DNA from 4 places in the Erwinia rhapontici genome. Region 3 is predicted to be linked to each of the others. Evidence: riboswitches for the same ligand, from Rfam matches in the RefSeq annotation. Region 3 holds a riboswitch; each other region holds the start of a gene.
The links. A riboswitch is a leader RNA that binds a small molecule or an ion and turns the genes downstream of it on or off. The one in region 3 is predicted to bind thiamine pyrophosphate.
Positions count from the first base shown of each region.

Region 1: it holds a riboswitch for thiamine pyrophosphate, as region 3 does, so the genes downstream of both, thiB (thiamine ABC transporter substrate binding subunit) here and thiM (hydroxyethylthiazole kinase) in region 3, are expected to answer to the same signal.
Region 2: it holds a riboswitch for thiamine pyrophosphate, as region 3 does, so the genes downstream of both, LJN55_RS08925 (TenA family protein) here and thiM (hydroxyethylthiazole kinase) in region 3, are expected to answer to the same signal.
Region 4: it holds a riboswitch for thiamine pyrophosphate, as region 3 does, so the genes downstream of both, LJN55_RS23870 (FAD-dependent oxidoreductase) here and thiM (hydroxyethylthiazole kinase) in region 3, are expected to answer to the same signal.

Region 1 covers NZ_CP085627.1:4,220,339-4,224,363, reverse strand. The annotation lists gene thiP (thiamine/thiamine pyrophosphate ABC transporter permease ThiP) at 1-826, opposite strand, end outside; gene thiB (thiamine ABC transporter substrate binding subunit) at 802-1,788, opposite strand; TPP riboswitch at 1,824-1,972, opposite strand; gene sgrR (HTH-type transcriptional regulator SgrR) at 2,008-3,669, opposite strand; gene LJN55_RS19470 (MFS transporter) at 3,914-4,025, shown strand, end outside.
Region 2 covers NZ_CP085627.1:1,860,738-1,864,762, forward strand. The annotation lists gene LJN55_RS08910 (ABC transporter substrate-binding protein) at 1-216, opposite strand, end outside; gene LJN55_RS08915 (ABC transporter permease) at 251-1,000, opposite strand; gene LJN55_RS08920 (ABC transporter ATP-binding protein) at 997-1,725, opposite strand; gene LJN55_RS08925 (TenA family protein) at 1,722-2,411, opposite strand; TPP riboswitch at 2,478-2,582, opposite strand; gene LJN55_RS08930 (LLM class flavin-dependent oxidoreductase) at 2,719-3,744, shown strand; gene LJN55_RS08935 (methyl-accepting chemotaxis protein) at 3,825-4,025, opposite strand, start outside.
Region 3 covers NZ_CP085627.1:3,298,165-3,302,189, forward strand. The annotation lists gene fbaB (class I fructose-bisphosphate aldolase) at 1-808, opposite strand, end outside; gene thiD (bifunctional hydroxymethylpyrimidine kinase/phosphomethylpyrimidine kinase) at 961-1,761, opposite strand; gene thiM (hydroxyethylthiazole kinase) at 1,758-2,549, opposite strand; TPP riboswitch at 2,584-2,680, opposite strand; gene LJN55_RS15390 (hypothetical protein) at 2,792-3,574, opposite strand; gene LJN55_RS15395 (helix-turn-helix domain-containing protein) at 3,852-4,025, opposite strand, start outside.
Region 4 covers NZ_CP085628.1:102,376-106,400, reverse strand. The annotation lists gene LJN55_RS23885 (HesA/MoeB/ThiF family protein) at 1-217, opposite strand, end outside; gene LJN55_RS23880 (thiazole synthase) at 221-991, opposite strand; gene thiS (sulfur carrier protein ThiS) at 995-1,192, opposite strand; gene LJN55_RS23870 (FAD-dependent oxidoreductase) at 1,189-2,121, opposite strand; TPP riboswitch at 2,267-2,388, opposite strand; gene LJN55_RS23865 (choline transporter) at 2,720-4,025, shown strand, end outside.

The sequences.
Region 1 (4,025 bases), 920 kb from region 3:
CCAGGCTGTCGCTGCCCGCTGGGATCGCTTTACTCAGACGCTGGCTTAGCATAACCAGCCCCAGGCAGCACAGCATCTGTAACAGCGCCAGCAGGGCTGCGCGCCCGGGATCGTAGTCGAAACTCAATGCCTGGAAGATCGCCAGCTCAATGGTGGTCGCCTGCGGACCGCCGCCCAGCGACAGTACGGTGGCAAAGCTGGCAAAGCACAGCATAAAGATCAGCGCTGCGGCGGGCAGGATCTGGCGCCGTAGCCATGGCCATTCGACAATACGAAAATGTGCCCAGCCACTCAGGCCTAGCTGTGCAGCGATCTGCCGCTGTTCGCCGGGGATCTGCTGCAGTGCCTGCAGCAGCAGGCGGGTGGCCAGTGGCAGGTTGAAAAAGACGTGGGCCAGCAGGATACCTTGCAGGCCGTAAGGCGAGAAGGTGTAGTCAACGCCAAGCAGGGCGCACAGCTGCGCCAGCCAGCCGCTGCGACCATATACGCTGAGAATACCAAATACCGCCACCAGTACCGGTAACACCAGCGTCATGGCACACAGCCGCAGCAGCGTGCTGCGGCCAGGGAAGCGGCGGCGGTAAAGGGCCCGGGCCAGAGGAATGGCGGGCAACACCGAGAGCAGCGCGGACAGCAGTGCCTGCCAGAAGGAGAAGCGCAGCACGTGCCACAGATAGCTATCCTGCCAGAGGCCGCGCCAGTCGGTGGTGGGCGCATTCTGCCAAAGGGCAAAAAACGCTAACGAGGCCACGCTGACCAGCAGCATCGCAGCCAGCACGCCGGGCACTAACCAGCCGGGAATTAGCGGCTGACGGCGCGTTGCCATGCACTAATCCAGTTGCTGCGCTGTGTTGCCACGTCCTGTGGGCTGTATTGCAGTGAGGTCGTGGGGACGGTCAGGGTATTGAAGCCCGCCGGTAGCGTCGTGCTGATTGCCGGGTACATCCAGTTGCCGGTGGCGATGGTGTCCTGGAACGCTGGAGTCATCACAAACTGCATAAACTGCTGCGCCAGCTTCGGTTGCTTGCTGGACTTCAACTGACCGGCGACTTCCACCTGTAAATAGTGCCCTTCGCTGAAGTTGGCGGCGGCGTACTGATCTTTCTTCTCTTCAATCAGATGATAAGCGGGAGAGGTGGTGTAGCTGAGCACCATATCGCTTTCGCCCTTGAGGAACAGGCCATACGCCTCGCTCCAGCCTTTAGTGACGGTCACCGTTTTCTTTGCCAGCTTCTGCCAGGCTTCCGGGCTTTTATCGCCAAACACCTGCTGCATCCACAACAGCAGGCCAAGGCCCGGGGTGCTGGTGCGCGGATCTTCGTAGATCACCTTCAGGGGACGATCGCTCTCGACCAATTCTTTCAGGCTTTTCGGCGGGTTCTGTAGCTTGGTTTTGTCATAGACAAAAGCAAACCAGCCGTAGTCATAAGGGACAAACGTCGTGTTCTTCCAGCCGCCGGGGACGGTACTGTGGGACGTATCGGTGTTTGAGGCGGCGAACAGCCCGGTTTTTTCTGCGGCATCCAGCAGGTTGTTATCCAGGCCCAGCACCACATCTGCTTTACTGTTTTTGCCTTCCATGCGCAGCCGGTTTAACAGCGAGACGCCATCTTCAAGGGCCACGAATGTCAGTTCACAGTGACACTGTGCTTCAAAGGCTTTCTTGATGGCAGGCCCCGGTCCCCATTCGGCAGAGAAGGAGTCGTAGGTGTAAACCGTCAGGGTTTCTTTGGCCGCGAGGGCAGGCAGGGAAAACAGCACCAGCAGAGCTAAATATTTTTTCAACACTTTGCGTTCCTTAAAGGTATGCGCAAAGGATCTGAGTCAGTGACACTCTCAAATCCCTACGCCGGTATGATCCGGGTCAGGTTCGACGGGTTTTATCTCAGCGAAAACGTGCTGCGCAGGCATTGATTCGGCGTCGTGCAGTGATCCGGCGTCAGCTGATGTTTTCGCACCCCGTTGAGAACGGCTCATTCTAGTGGTTTCGTCTTTGTTACGAAAGCGTCATGATTCGGGGGGAGCGAACCAGGCAGATTTAAAGTCGAACCAGCCCAGCGTGTTCATGCGTACACCGCGCATACTGCGCTGTCCATGCAGCAGGAGCCAGTGGTGGAACAGCGGATGGAGGAAGTTGCTGTCGATCAACTGCTTGCTCCAGTCGGCCAGCGAGAGTTTCTGCTCGCGCCAGAGTCGGGCATCGCTTTCCCAGTCAGTCGGCACACAGTGGTGCATCAGCGGGATCTCATACAGCAGGGCAAACAGAGAGAACTCCAGCGGCAGGGTAAAGTTGGCGCTGCCCAGCCAGATATCGCTTTTAGCCTCGCCGCGATACCAGCTTTCATAATCAATTTCCTGAGTGATCAGCTCAACGCCGTGTGCGGCAAGGATCGGTCCGAGCGCGTTGGCAATGCCCTGGTGTTCAATATGATCGCTGTACCAGGTGATGGTCAGCGACGTCAGCCCGGCGGGTTTCTCAGCAATGGCCATATCGCGGCGATGATGCCAGCGTGGCAGCAGGCCGTAGGCCGGGAACCAGTAGCGCTGGTAGGCAATGCCGCTGTGGTTCAGCAGGGCGATAGGGTTGAAAATGGTGCTGATCCAGCGGCGCAGCTGTTCGTTACGTCCATGCTCAGAACGCTGATCAAACATCAGGAAATAGCAGCCCTCTTCCAGTCGGCTCTCTTCGGATTTTTCATCGGTGCTTTCGCTTTGCAGTTTGACACCGGAGTAAACCAGTTCGTCGCTTATCTCCGGCAGCACCCAGATATTGACCTCATCAATCAATGCGCGATAACCAAAGTAATCATCAAAGGCGGCAATGCGCAGCTGGCTGTGCTGGTTGCGTTCCACCTCGTAGGCGCCGGTGCCCACCGGCTGACGGGCAAAATTACGCATATGCGGCCACTCTTTCGGCAGGATCATGGCGCTGACGCTGCCCAGCAGCCAGGGCAGCCAGTTATCCTGCTGGCTGAGATGGATATCCAGCGTCCAGGGGGTGTGGCATTCAATACGTTCGAGGTGGCTGAACAGCGGTTGCTCTTTTAAGCGTACGAGCGTGGCAATGACGTCCTCAACCTCCAGTTCACGGCCATGATGGAAGTGGATGGCCGGGCGCAGAAAGAAGCGCCAGTGCAGCGGGGCGATCTGTTGCCAGTGATGGGCAATATCCGGTTCGATTTCCCCGTTTTCCTCATTTATCCGTGCCAGCCCGTTGAAGATTTGCCGCGCAAGATGCGTTTCCGAGCGGCGCAGCGGCGTCCCGGGCAGCAGATTCAGTAACGGACGGTAGTAGAGCACGCGCAGAATATGTTTACCCTGGCGGAAACTGCGGCCTAAATGGGAGAGCAGCATCTGACGTACGCGGTTTTTATCCCCCACCAGTTGCACCAGTTGGTCGATGCGGTCCTGTTCCAGTAAGTCCTCTGCCCGTTGTTGCTGTAACGCCAGCCCGGTATAACGGAAAGTGAGGCGTGAACGCTTGCCGCGTCCTGCCTCAGCCTGCCACTCCAGCCAGCCCTGATCCTGCATGGCATTCAGCAGGTTACGCATATGACGCCGGGAACAGCTAAGCTGTACCGCCAGATCGCTGAGCGTGGTTTCCTGTGGCTGGCCGTCGCAACATTGCCAGAGCCGGATAAATTGCTGCTGTAAACGGGGTGAGGACATAAAAGAGGAACCCTGTGTTAAAAGCTGTCTGTTTTTCCTGCCTTATATTACGGCGATAATGGCAACAGATGAAAGAGCGGGAGGCATTCTTCGGAATGGCGTTCAATCATTCACAGTGGCGTAAGCCCTGATTCTGAGTATGGTGCTTTTCACCAGCCAGCGGTAAGCCGCTGGCTTTTTTCGTCGGTTTTCTTCTAAGCTCTGAGTCTGTTCACTCTTATTTCAGCCAGTCGAGGCATCCGTCATGACATCGCTCCAACGCCGTCGTATTCATCCGGTCTATCTGGCTTTTATGGCGGTTTCTTTCATGGTTGGGATTGCCGGTGCGTTGCAGGCCCCCACTCTTAGCCTGTTTC
Region 2 (4,025 bases), 1.4 Mb from region 3:
TGCGACCAGGCGCGGCGGCAGGGAGGGATCGGACGGGGGCACAATCTTCACGTCCAGCCCTTCTGCTTTAAATGCCCCGATCTGATCGGCAACCATAATCGGTGCGTGGTCCGGGTTGATATACCAGTCGAGCACCAGCGTCAGTTTCTCGTTGGCCATGACGCCTGTGGAGCAGGCACCGCTTAACAGCAGGGCAGCGCAGGTTTTCATCATCATTCTGTGTTCCTTTCAGATTTAAGGGGAATCAACATTATTCGGGTGCCCAGTTGATCAGGCGATGGAGCAGGGCATCGACCGCCATCCAGAGTAAAACGGTCATCAGCACCAGGATAAACAACGCAGCAAAACACTGATCGGTTTGCATGCGCGCATTGGCGTTCAGCATCACGTAACCCAGCCCTTCGGCCGAACCGACCCATTCGCCGATAATGGCGCCAATCGGTGCCACGGCAGCCGCCATGCGCAGGCCGGAGCCAAAAGCAGGCAGCGCCGCCATCAGCCGGACATGGCGCAGCTGCGCCCAGCGTGAGGCACCCAGGGTGCGGGCAAGGTCCAGATAGTCCTGATTAACCCGCCTCAGCCCGTCAAAGAAAGCAGAGGTCACCGGGAAGAAGATCACCAGCACCGCCATCGCCACTTTGGCGCTGATGCCAAAGCCAAACCACAGCACCAGCAGCGGCGCGAGGGCAAACACCGGAATGGCCTGGCTGGTCAGCACCACGGGCATCAGCCAGCGTTGCAGGCGAGGAGAGAAGATCATGCCGATCGCCAGCAGCGACCCCAGCAGTACGCCCAGCACCAGCCCAATCAGGACTTCTGAGGCCGTTATCAGGCTGTGATACGTGAGGAAAGCGCGGCCATCCCACAGCGCGCGGGCAACAGCGGCGGGCGACGGCAGTAAAAAGGCGGGAATATCACTCAGTGTGGCCAGCCACCACAGCAGCAGCAGCCCGGTAAAAATCATTACGCCACGTGCGCTGGCGGCCATTTTTCCGCTCATTCTGCGGCCCTCAGCAACTGCTGTAACAGTTCGGCCTGGCTTTTCAGCACATCGGCATCATCCGGCGCACGGGGCGGCTGGCCACCAATGGTGTGAGTGTCGTCGATCCCGGCAGGATAACCAGACAACACCAGCAGGTGGTGACTCAGACGGCAGGCTTCCATCGGGTCATGGGTAATCAGCAATACGGTGTGGTCGGCCAGCAGTTCAGCGGCCAGCGTCTGGATTTTGGCCCGCGTCAGCGTATCCAGCGCGGAGAACGGCTCATCCATCAGGACAACGGGGCGTCTTTCATACAGCGTGCGGGCAATCGCCGCCCGCTGGCGCATGCCACCGGAAAGCGCCGCAGGAAGATCGTTGCCGTGCCCGTGCAGTCCGACGCGTTCCAGCAGATGGGCAGCCCAGGCGGCATCCACGTTTTCGCCGCGCAGACGTGCACCCAGTGTGATGTTGTCGCTGATCGACAGCCAGGGATAGAGCAGATCTTTCTGTCCCATGTAAGCAATGCGCCCGGGCAACGGCAGGCCATCGCTACCGCAGACGGTGCCGGAGGTGGGCTTCGCCAGCCCGGCGATGATCTTCAGCAGGCTGGTCTTGCCGCTGCCGCTGGCCCCCAGTAGGGCAACAAATCGCCCCGGCGGGAGGGTAAAACTGAGACGGTCGAAAATCTGACGCGGGCCGAAGCACAGCGTCAGATCGCGCACCTCAATGCCGGGTGGGTTCATGTCCGGTGCACCGCATTCAGTCCCATCTGCCAGAATGCCGACTCGAGGCGCGTGGCGGTGGTGAAAATCTCAGACAGGGCGGTGAAGCGGCTTTCGGCCCCGCGCTGCTCACCGACCGTTTCCAGTAAACCGAGGGCGGCACGAACGCCGTTCAGATAGTCTGCATCACCATAGTTGCGGATCCAGGAGGCATAAGGGCTGCCTTGTAAAACCGTCTCCGGGGCGTTCAACAGGCGCAGGCCAATCTCGGCGTAGCCCGCCACACAGGGCAGCAGCGCCACCAGCAGATCCAGCGCATCACCCGAGTGACCGATATCCAGTACATAGCGGGTGTAGTTCATGGTTTCCGCCGCTTCCGGTTCGCGCATCATCTGCGCTTCGCTCAGCCCCCAGCTTTCGCAGTAGCCAACGTGCAGCGGCAGCTCTGCGACGATGGCGTTCAGAGACGCCGTCGCCGCACGCATTTCGGGCAGCGTGCGCAGTTTGCTGACCAGCAGCGCCCAGGCACGGGCAAAGTGAATCAGAAAAAGATAGTCCTGCGTCAGATAACGACGAAAGGCGCTCTCGGGCAGCGTGCCGCGTGAGAGTTGGTGAATAAACGGGTGCGCCACATAGTCCTGCCAGTCGTTACCGGCCTGCTGGCGTAAACGTCCGTACAGACCCTGGCTGAAATCAACAGGCTGAATAGTTTTAGACACTGAATCCCCTCATTTAAGTGGAGATCCGGGCACGCGGAGGTGTGAACAGGGCAGAGGTGACTGCCAACCCGTCCCTTCGCTGGCATGACCCAGATCAGGTTCAAAGGGTTCGGCTTGTTACGCCATCTCAGCCCATACAGGACACCCCTCGGAGGGCTCTTTTATACGGGATTTCATTTTTCATTACAATCCACCCGTCATACTTCGAGCCGCAGATGCGTTGGCTGCACCTCGAATTATTTTGGGTATATACTGCTAATCAATCGTCATTTGTTTCACCCCACAGGATACCCCCATGAAAAGTATTGGATTTCTGTCGTTCGGCCACTGGACCCCTTCGCCGCAGTCCGGCACCCGTTCGGCGGCCGATGCGCTGTTGCAGTCGATTGATCTCGCGGTCGCCGCTGAAGAACTCGGTGCGGACGGTGCTTATTTTCGCGTGCATCACTTTGCCCGCCAGTTAAGCTCGCCGTTCCCGCTGCTGGCCGCCGTCGGCGCGAAAACACGCCGTATTGAGATCGGCACCGGGGTGATCGATATGCGTTACGAGAACCCGATGTATATGGCAGAAGATGCCGGCTCTGCCGACCTGATCTCCGGTGAGCGTTTGCAGCTGGGCATCAGCCGGGGTTCTCCTGAGCAGGTGATCGACGGTTGGCGCTATTTTGGCTATCAGCCTGCGGAAGGGGAAAACGAGTCGGATATGGCGCGTCATCACACCGAAGTGCTGCTGGATGTGCTGCGTGGCGAAGGCTTTGCCAAACCAAACCCGCAGCCGATGTTCCCGAACCCGCCAGGGATGCTGCGCGTGGAGCCGTTCTCGGAAGGGCTGCGTGACCGTATCTGGTGGGGGGCCGGTTCCAATGCTACCGCCGTCTGGGCGGCGAAACTGGGGATGAACCTGCAAAGCTCAACGCTGAAAGATGATGAAACCGGTGAGCCTTTCCATATCCAGCAGGCGCAACAGATCCGCGCCTACCGGGAAGCGTGGAAAGCCGCCGGACATACGCGCACCCCGCGTGTTTCGGTGAGCCGCAGTATCTTTGCGCTGGTGAATGATATGGACCGTGCGTACTTTGGCAACAGCGGCAAAGAAGGGGACAAAGTGGGCTATCTTGATGAGAAAACCCGCGCCATCTTTGGCCGCAGCTACGCCGCAGAACCGGACCAGTTGATTAAACAACTGGCGCAGGACGAAGCGATTGCCGAAGCCGATACCCTGTTACTCACGGTGCCGAACCAGTTGGGTGTGGACTACTGCGCGCATACTATCGAAGCGATCCTCAAGCATGTGGCACCGGGCCTCGGCTGGCGCGAGTAGCACGTGCTGTCAGGCTCTCCCGGTATCCGGGGGAACCTGACAACGATGATCTTATTCACACTCGCCGGGGCGTAGTCGGTTTAAAACGAGGTCCACTCTTCCTCAAGGGCTTTAGACGTTTGTGCGCGGAGGGGAAGGGGGTTATGGCTTGAGGATCCGACAACAAACTCGCCTTCATGCACCCGGCTGGTGTTGATCTTAAAGATAGCGACCATCTCACTCAGTTTCTTTGCCTGCTGCTCTAGCGAAATAGCGGCGGCAGACGATTCCTGAACCAGGGT
Region 3 (4,025 bases):
CGATAGGGTTATCTGTAGTCAGTGTGCTGTAGACGCGCTCATCGGTATGGCCGAATTTCACTGCTTTATAACCGCCGTTATTCTCCGCCATTTTCTGTTTCACAATATCCGCGCCAATGGTGGCCGCCAGATGGTTTGCCTGGCCTGTCAAATCAGCGCTGGCATGGTAATCCACCCCGTCTTTTTTGAAATCATTATTGCGCAGATACGCCCACAGTACGGTGACCATCCCCAGTTCATGGGCGCGTTCAAAGGCTGCAGAGATCTCTTCAATCTGACGCCGTGACTGCTCTGAACCGAAATAGATGGTGGCCCCGACGGCGACAGCACCGAGGTTAAACGCCTGCTCAACGCTGGCATACAGCGTCTGGTCATACTGGGTGGGATAGCTCAGCGTCTCGTTATGGTTGAGCTTAACCATAAACGGGATGCGGTGTGCGTAACGCCGTGAGACAGAAGCCAGTACGCCATACGTGGAAGCCACACAGTTACAGCCCGCTTCAATCGCCAGCTCCACAATATTTTTCGGATCGAAGTAGAGCGGGTTCGCAGCAAAAGAGGCGCCCGCCGAATGCTCGACGCCCTGGTCTACGGGGAGGATAGAGAGGTAACCTGTCCCGGCTAAACGTCCGGTGTTGTACAGTGTTTGCATATTGCGTAAAACTGCCGGGGGACGATTGTTATCGACCATCACCCGATCCACATAATCCGCCCCTGGAAGATAGAGGTTGTCCGCTGGAATAGTCATGCAGCGATGTTGCAAAAGAGAATCCGCTTCTTTGCCCAATAACTGTACGATGTCCGTCATGATAACTCCTGTTAAAATGTGTGAGGGCCATTTTGATGGCCCGCGGGTCAGTTTTCCTGACCCCAACAGGGTGGACCCAAAACTGTTATTAAGGCAAATTGCTGACTCCATTTTTCAGAACGATCCGCACAAAAAAACGCGGACCATCGTGGTCACCACCACTGATGAAAATGATGCACCGGGCCATGCCCGTGGCCGACCTCCAGCGAGTCTGCCTGCTCAAGCGCCCCCTGCAACCAGTATTTAGCCGCCTGAACCGTGGCAGCCCAATCATCGTGTCGCGGACGCAGTGCCGCCAGCGCCGCCGACAGCGAACAGCCCGTACCGTGCGTATTGCGCGTCATAATGCGAGGCGCGGTAAACCGCTGTTCAAGTTGGTGGGTAAACAGCCAGTCCGGGCTTTCCGATTCGCTAAGATGGCCGCCCTTCATCAGTACCGCCTGACAGCCCAGCGCCAGCAGCGCCCTGCCCTGTTCACGCATCTCGGCCTCATCGCGTGCCGGATCGCAGGCCAGCAGCGCGGCGGCTTCTGGCAGATTGGGCGTAATCAGGGAGACCTGCGGTAACAGACGCTCGCGTAAGGTGGCAACCGCCTCAGCAGAGAGCAGCGGATCGCCGCTTTTTGCCAGCATCACCGTATCCAGTACCACCCAGGGCACCGGGGTCTCTTTCAGCCGTTCGGCAACCACCTCAACGATGGCGCTTTCTGCCAGCATACCGATTTTTATCGTGTCGATACGCACATCCGACAGGACCGAATCCAGCTGCGCGCCCACGAATGCCGGGTCAATGCGATAGACCGACTGCACGCCCGTGGTGTTCTGCGCCACCAGCGCGGTGATCACGCTGGTGCCATAGGCGCCCAGTGCAGAGAAAGCTTTCAGATCGGCCTGGATCCCGGCGCCACCGCTCGGGTCAGTTCCGGCAATGGTCATGGCGTTAATCCGTTTCATACCAGTGCCTCCGGGTTCAGTTGATACAGTGCATCGAGGAACGCGGGGATAAAGCTGCCCGGCCCCTGCGCCGCTGCCGCTGCTCGCTCTCCCGCCAGCGCCACCACGTGGCAGGCGCTGGCGACATGCACCAGACGATCGCCGGGCAGCGCGGTAAATCCGGCGACCACGGCGGACAACGCACAGCCGGTGCCGACCACGCGCGTCATCAGTGGGGAACCGCCGCTGACGCTGAGGGTGCGCACACCGTCGGTGACAAAATCCACTTCTCCGGTAACCGCCACCACCGCCCCCGTTTCCGTCGCCAGCACAACGGCTGCCTGTAATGCCGCCGTTGACGCATGCTGAGTATCTACGCCCCGTCCGCTGACCGCCTGTTTTGCCAGTGCCATAATTTCCGAAGCATTGCCGCGGATCGCAGCGGGCTTGAGTAACAGGAGTTGGTGACAGAAAGTGGTACGGAAATCCAGCGCCCCTACCGCCACCGGATCTAATGTCCAGTGTCGTCCGGCAGCGCTGGCCGCATGGATCGCTGCCCGCATCGCTTCACTGCGGGAATGGGTCAGCGTACCAACGTTTACCAGCAGGGCATCAGCAATGGCGCTGAACTGCGCGGCTTCGTCCTGATCGATCACCATCGCCGGGGAAGCCCTCAGCGCCAGCAGCACGTTGGCGGTAAAGGTTTGCACCACATCATTGGTCATACAGTGAATCAGGGGAGATTGCTGTTGAAACAGCGTCAGGGAATGGGCCACATCGGCGTGGCTCAGGCGTTCAGGTTGGATCATATATGCTCCCAACCGGCGATCAAGAAGGCGATGCCGGTCGGGCATCTGACTTCCCTACGCTGGCATTATCCAGATCAGGTGGTACGGGTATTTCTCAGCCTTCACGAAGAAGGGCACCCCGAGTCATTTAAATAGTAAAATCAATGTGTTGTAATTACCATTGCGATAATCACCCTTCAGAATCATGCCAGTTAGATGGCAGAGAAACAAGCTTTTACGTCTCCCGCCGCCCGGGCTGGAGGTTATTCAGGCTTGTCACTCACCGCCACAGCCTCGCTGTCCGCTTTTGGCAATGTTGACAAAATCTCCGCAAGGTCTGCCTGAGCATTCTCTCCGGCGATCATTTTTTTACTAAAGCTACATTTCCTGTCAACACCAGCAGAGTGGATATGCAGTTTGAAGACATTTTTATTTTCTTTGATTAACGTGACATCGGTTAGCGGGATCAGACAGGTTTCAGCATACAGCGCCGGGGTCAGGATCAATTTATCGCCTGACACCCCAATCATCACGCGTTGCTTTAAACGCATCGCATTTGAGATAAAAATGATCCCGGTACAGACTAATAATCCGCCAACGCTCACACCATCGGCCAGAATAAACAATCCGATAGCAAGGGAAATCCCGCCCTGCACATAGAACATCGATGTTTTAAAAATCAAAGCCCGTGAAGGTGTGTTTTTTTCATTGGGTGAAAATACTTCCAGGCCCTTGTTGCAATGCTTTTCATAGCTAAACATATAACCGGCGAGGAAAACCATACTTAATGGCAGGATAATAAGCGAGCCAATGATAGCCAGCGCCAGTCCCCACTTTGGGCTTTTGAATAAAAGGGGCAAACTGATGATCTGCAATAAAATAGAAACTAAAAATGGGATGGAGAAGTACTGTAAAAAAGCAATCGCATTGCGTGCAAAAATAGTTAACTCACCATCCTCTATCTGGGTAGTGAGATAGACTGCCGCGCCGAGATAGCAGATATTCAGCGCGAGACCTGCCCAGACCAGTTTACTGATGCCTTTCATTCTTAACTCCATTTTATAATTTATTTCGGCCAGCACATTCTGAACGTCAACCTGACCGATTTTGATTTAAATCCCAGATTGCTTTATTAAAAGCAAATACACATTTTATGTAGAAATGATAATACACCTTCACTTTTTCAGGCCGCATTCTAGCTAACGATAAGAATAGTCTCAACAAAAAATCGGTTCGATAGAATCATAACTCCCCGTCAACCGCTATTCAGCGACACGGTATAAAAACCCGATTACGGGACGGTTTTCCGTCCCCATCCTCCCTTTATCCCTGCTCTGCCACCAGCAGTGCCAGGGTGTCGGGTTCCAGCGCTTTAAAGATATGCTCACGATCGGCGGGATAGCAGATGTAATCGCCTGGCGCTAGCTCTTCCGGGGCATCCTTAAGCCCGACCAGCGCCCGCCCCTGGGTGACGATAATGTGCTCAACCGATCCAAC
Region 4 (4,025 bases), on a different replicon from region 3:
CCTGCATACTGTACAGCGTCTGGCGGTGCAGGTTGTGCTCCTCTACCCGGTCCCCGTCATACACCCTGATGTAGCCCACCCCGGCCCCGGCCAGCAGTGGCAGCAGTGTGGCACCCAGCCCGCCAGCACCGATCACCAGCACGCGGGCTTGCAGCAGGGCCTGTTGCCCTGCCTCGCCGATCTCAGGCAGCATGGTTTGTCGTTGATATCGGTCCATCCGTTATGGCTCCCGTGAGAGAAATTGCGCCATACCAAAAATCGGCGTGGAGGCGCTGGCCATATCACGGCGCTCTACCAGGCCGGCATGACAGGCATCGTGACCGGCGTGGATAGCGGCAGAAAACGCCCCGGCCATGCGTACCGGATCCTGTGCTTTGGCCACGGCCGTATTCAGCAGGATACCGTCAAAGCCCATTTCCATTGCCTGTGCAGCCTGGCTGGGTGCGCCGATCCCGGCATCGATAATCAGTGGAATGCCTTTAAACCAGGCACGCATTGAACGCAGCCCCTCAATGTTGCGTAACCCCTGGCCGGAGCCAATCGGCGCGCCCCACGGCATCAGCAGCTCACAGCCCGCTTCAATCAGCTTTTCGCCGAGGATCAGATCTTCCGTGGTATAGGGAAACACCTGGAATCCCTCAGCGCACAGGATGCGGGCGGCTTCCACCAGGGCAAAGGGGTCGGGTTGCAGCGTATCAGCGTGACCAATCACCTCCAGTTTTATCCAGCGGGTATTAAAGACTTCGCGCGCCATATGCGCCGTGGTCACCGCCTCTTTTACACTATGACATCCTGCGGTATTGGGCAGCACCCGCTTGTTCAGCCCGGTTAGCAGGTCGCGAAATGCCGCACCCTGCCGCCCTTCACGGCGCAGACTGACGGTAATGATTTCGCTGCCGGAGGCCTCAATCGCCTGTTGCAGGATCGCCGGAGAGGGATACCCGGCAGTGCCGAGCAAAAAACGTGACTGCGGAATAAAATCGTAAAACATGTTTTACCCTCCCTGCATCGGTGATAACACTTCAAGCTCACAGCCTGCGGTCAGTGGCTGTGTTTCATAGCGCGAGCGTGGGACGAACTCGCCGTTAAGGGCGCTGGCCACGCAGCCCGCATCCATCTGCTGTTCACGCAAAAGTTCCGCCAGCGTGCGGGCGGTGGTGTCGATCGGGAGGCCGTTAAGCTGGATTTTCATATCAGGTTTTCCTGCTGCAGTTGCAGCATCAGTTTTTCCGCCATGACTGGCGCGAGAAGAAAGCCGTGGCGATACATGCCGTTCAGGGACCAGACGCCGTTCTGGTAGCGAATGGCGGGGATATTATTGTGATAAGCGGGGCGCAACCCGGTGCCGCTTTCCAGTATCCGCGCTTCAGCCAGCGCAGGGTGGATAGCCCAGGCGGCGCTGAGCAGTTCCATCATGGCGCGTGCGCTGATCGGGCTGTTATCGTCGCTTTCCACCATCGTTGCACCCAGCATAAAGCGCCCTCCGGCACGCGGCACCAGATAGCAGGGAAAACGGGGATGCAGCAGGCGGATGGGGCGTGAGAACTGCACCTCTTCACTGTGCAGGATCAGCATCTCCCCGCGTACGGCGCGTAGCTCAGGCAGATCAGGGGCTGCATGAATCCCCCGGCAGTCAATGACTGTCCCGCCGGGATTGCCCGTATGAAAAGGAATACCCCTGCGTTGCAGGGTCGCCCGTAGCTGGTGCAGCGCACTGCGTGGATCAAGGTGTGCTTCCCCGGCAAAGAACAGCCCACGGGCAAAACGCCCTTCCAGCGCGGGTTCCAGCGATGCCGGCTCTACCCACTGATGCGCCCGCGTCAGGCGGGCAAAACGGCTGAGTTCGGGGGTATCACGTGCGGGTGCCACCACCAGAGTGCCTTGATGTTCCACTCCCTGAATGCGGGCCGACCACCAGGGCGCGGAACGCTGACCCAGTGCGATCACCTCTTCGGGGGCACTTTCACCTTCGCACCAGGGGGCGAGCATACCGCCCGCCCAGTGCGATGCGGCACAGTGCTGCTCTGCGGTGATCACTTCAACGGATTCACCCCGTTCAGCAAGTAACGTGGCAACACAAAGCCCGGCGACGCCATCACCGATCACCGACCAGCGGCTCATGATGTGCGGTTTCCGGTACAAATAAAGGGGGGAATAAATGGTTTCACGTTAGCCTCTCAATCGATGCGGAGACCCGTGATACAGAGTAAGGAAAAGACGGGGACGATCAGAAGCCAGCCCACGTGGCAGGTACCCTGGCTGATACGCCATCGGGTACGCGTCTTCCTACGCCAGTATCAACTGGGTCAGGTTCTAAGGGTCGCTAAGCCGCGAAAAATCGCTCATTAGCCTCTCAGTCTCTCTGGCGAGACTCCCCTGACAGGGACTAGTTGTATTTTACCGGGTGACAATCGTCAAGTGACATGAGGTTTTCGTACGGAAAAAATGGGACAGAATGAGACGATGAAGTTTTTTTTAATTGAATGCTCAATCAATAAAACCTATCATTCCTGTTGTTGTTTACACAAAATTTACTTTCAGGGGGCGACGTAGATCAAAAACACTAACGATTAATCAATATATTACACCTGATAATCACCCTGATGGTTCTCCCAGTGTAATTAGCGGATATACGGCGGATGTTACCCAGTATGCGCTAATGCGCGCTTCGCAGAGCGGACTTCAGGTTATTTTCTTGAGCATTTTTTGCGGAGACATTATGCCGACGACTGAAATACCAGGAAAACCTCAAAAAGATCGTATTAATCCCGTGGTTTTCTATACCTCAGCAGCGCTTATCCTGCTGTTCTCCTTTACCACTATCCTGTTCACTGATTTTTCCGACCGCTGGATTAATCGCACCCTCGACTGGGTATCCAATACCTTCGGCTGGTACTACCTGCTGGCAGCCACGCTGTACATCGTATTCGTCATTTTCATGGCCTGCTCACGCTTTGGCTCCATCAAGCTCGGTCCCGAACAGTCGAAACCTGAATTCAGCCTGATGAGCTGGGCGGCCATGCTGTTCGCTGCGGGTATCGGTATCGACCTGATGTTCTTCTCGGTGGCGGAACCGGTCACCCAGTATATGATGCCACCGGAAGGCCAGGGCCAGACGATGGAAGCGGCGCGTCAGGCGATGGTCTGGACGTTGTTCCACTACGGTCTGACTGGCTGGTCCATGTATGCCCTGATGGGCATCGCCCTCGGCTACTTCAGCTACCGTTATGGCCTGCCGCTCACTATCCGTTCGGCGCTCTACCCTATTTTTGGTAAGCGCATTAACGGGCCCATTGGTCATACCGTGGATATCGCTGCCGTGCTGGGGACCATCTTTGGTATTGCCACCACGCTCGGTATTGGCGTGGTACAGCTTAACTACGGGCTCAAGGTGTTGTTTGACGTACCGGAAGGGCTGACAGCGCAGGCCGGGCTGATTGTCCTGTCGGTGATCATGGCCACCATCTCTGTGACCTCCGGGGTGAATAAAGGCATTCGCTTCCTGTCGGAACTCAACGTGTTACTGGCCTTTGGGCTGATCCTGTTCGTGTTGTTCGTTGGCGATACCAGCTTCCTGCTGAACGCGCTGGTGCTCAACGTCGGGGATTATATCAACCGCTTTATGGGCATGACGCTGAACAGTTTCGCCTTTGACCGTCCAACCGAGTGGATGAACAACTGGACGCTGTTCTTCTGGGCCTGGTGGGTTGCCTGGTCGCCGTTTGTCGGTCTGTTCCTCGCACGTATCTCCCGTGGACGTACCATTCGTCAGTTTGTGGTGGGAACGCTGACCATTCCGTTTATCTTCACCCTGCTGTGGTTGTCGATCTTCGGTAACAGCGCGCTGTATGAGATCATTCACGGCAATATGGCTTTTGCTGAAGAGACCATGGCGCATCCGGAGCGGGGTTTCTACAGTCTGCTGGCGCAGTATCCTGGTTTTACCTTCAGTGCCTCGGTGGCCACCATTACCGGACTGCTGTTCTATGTTACCTCCGCTGACTCCGGCTCCCTGGTGCTGGGTA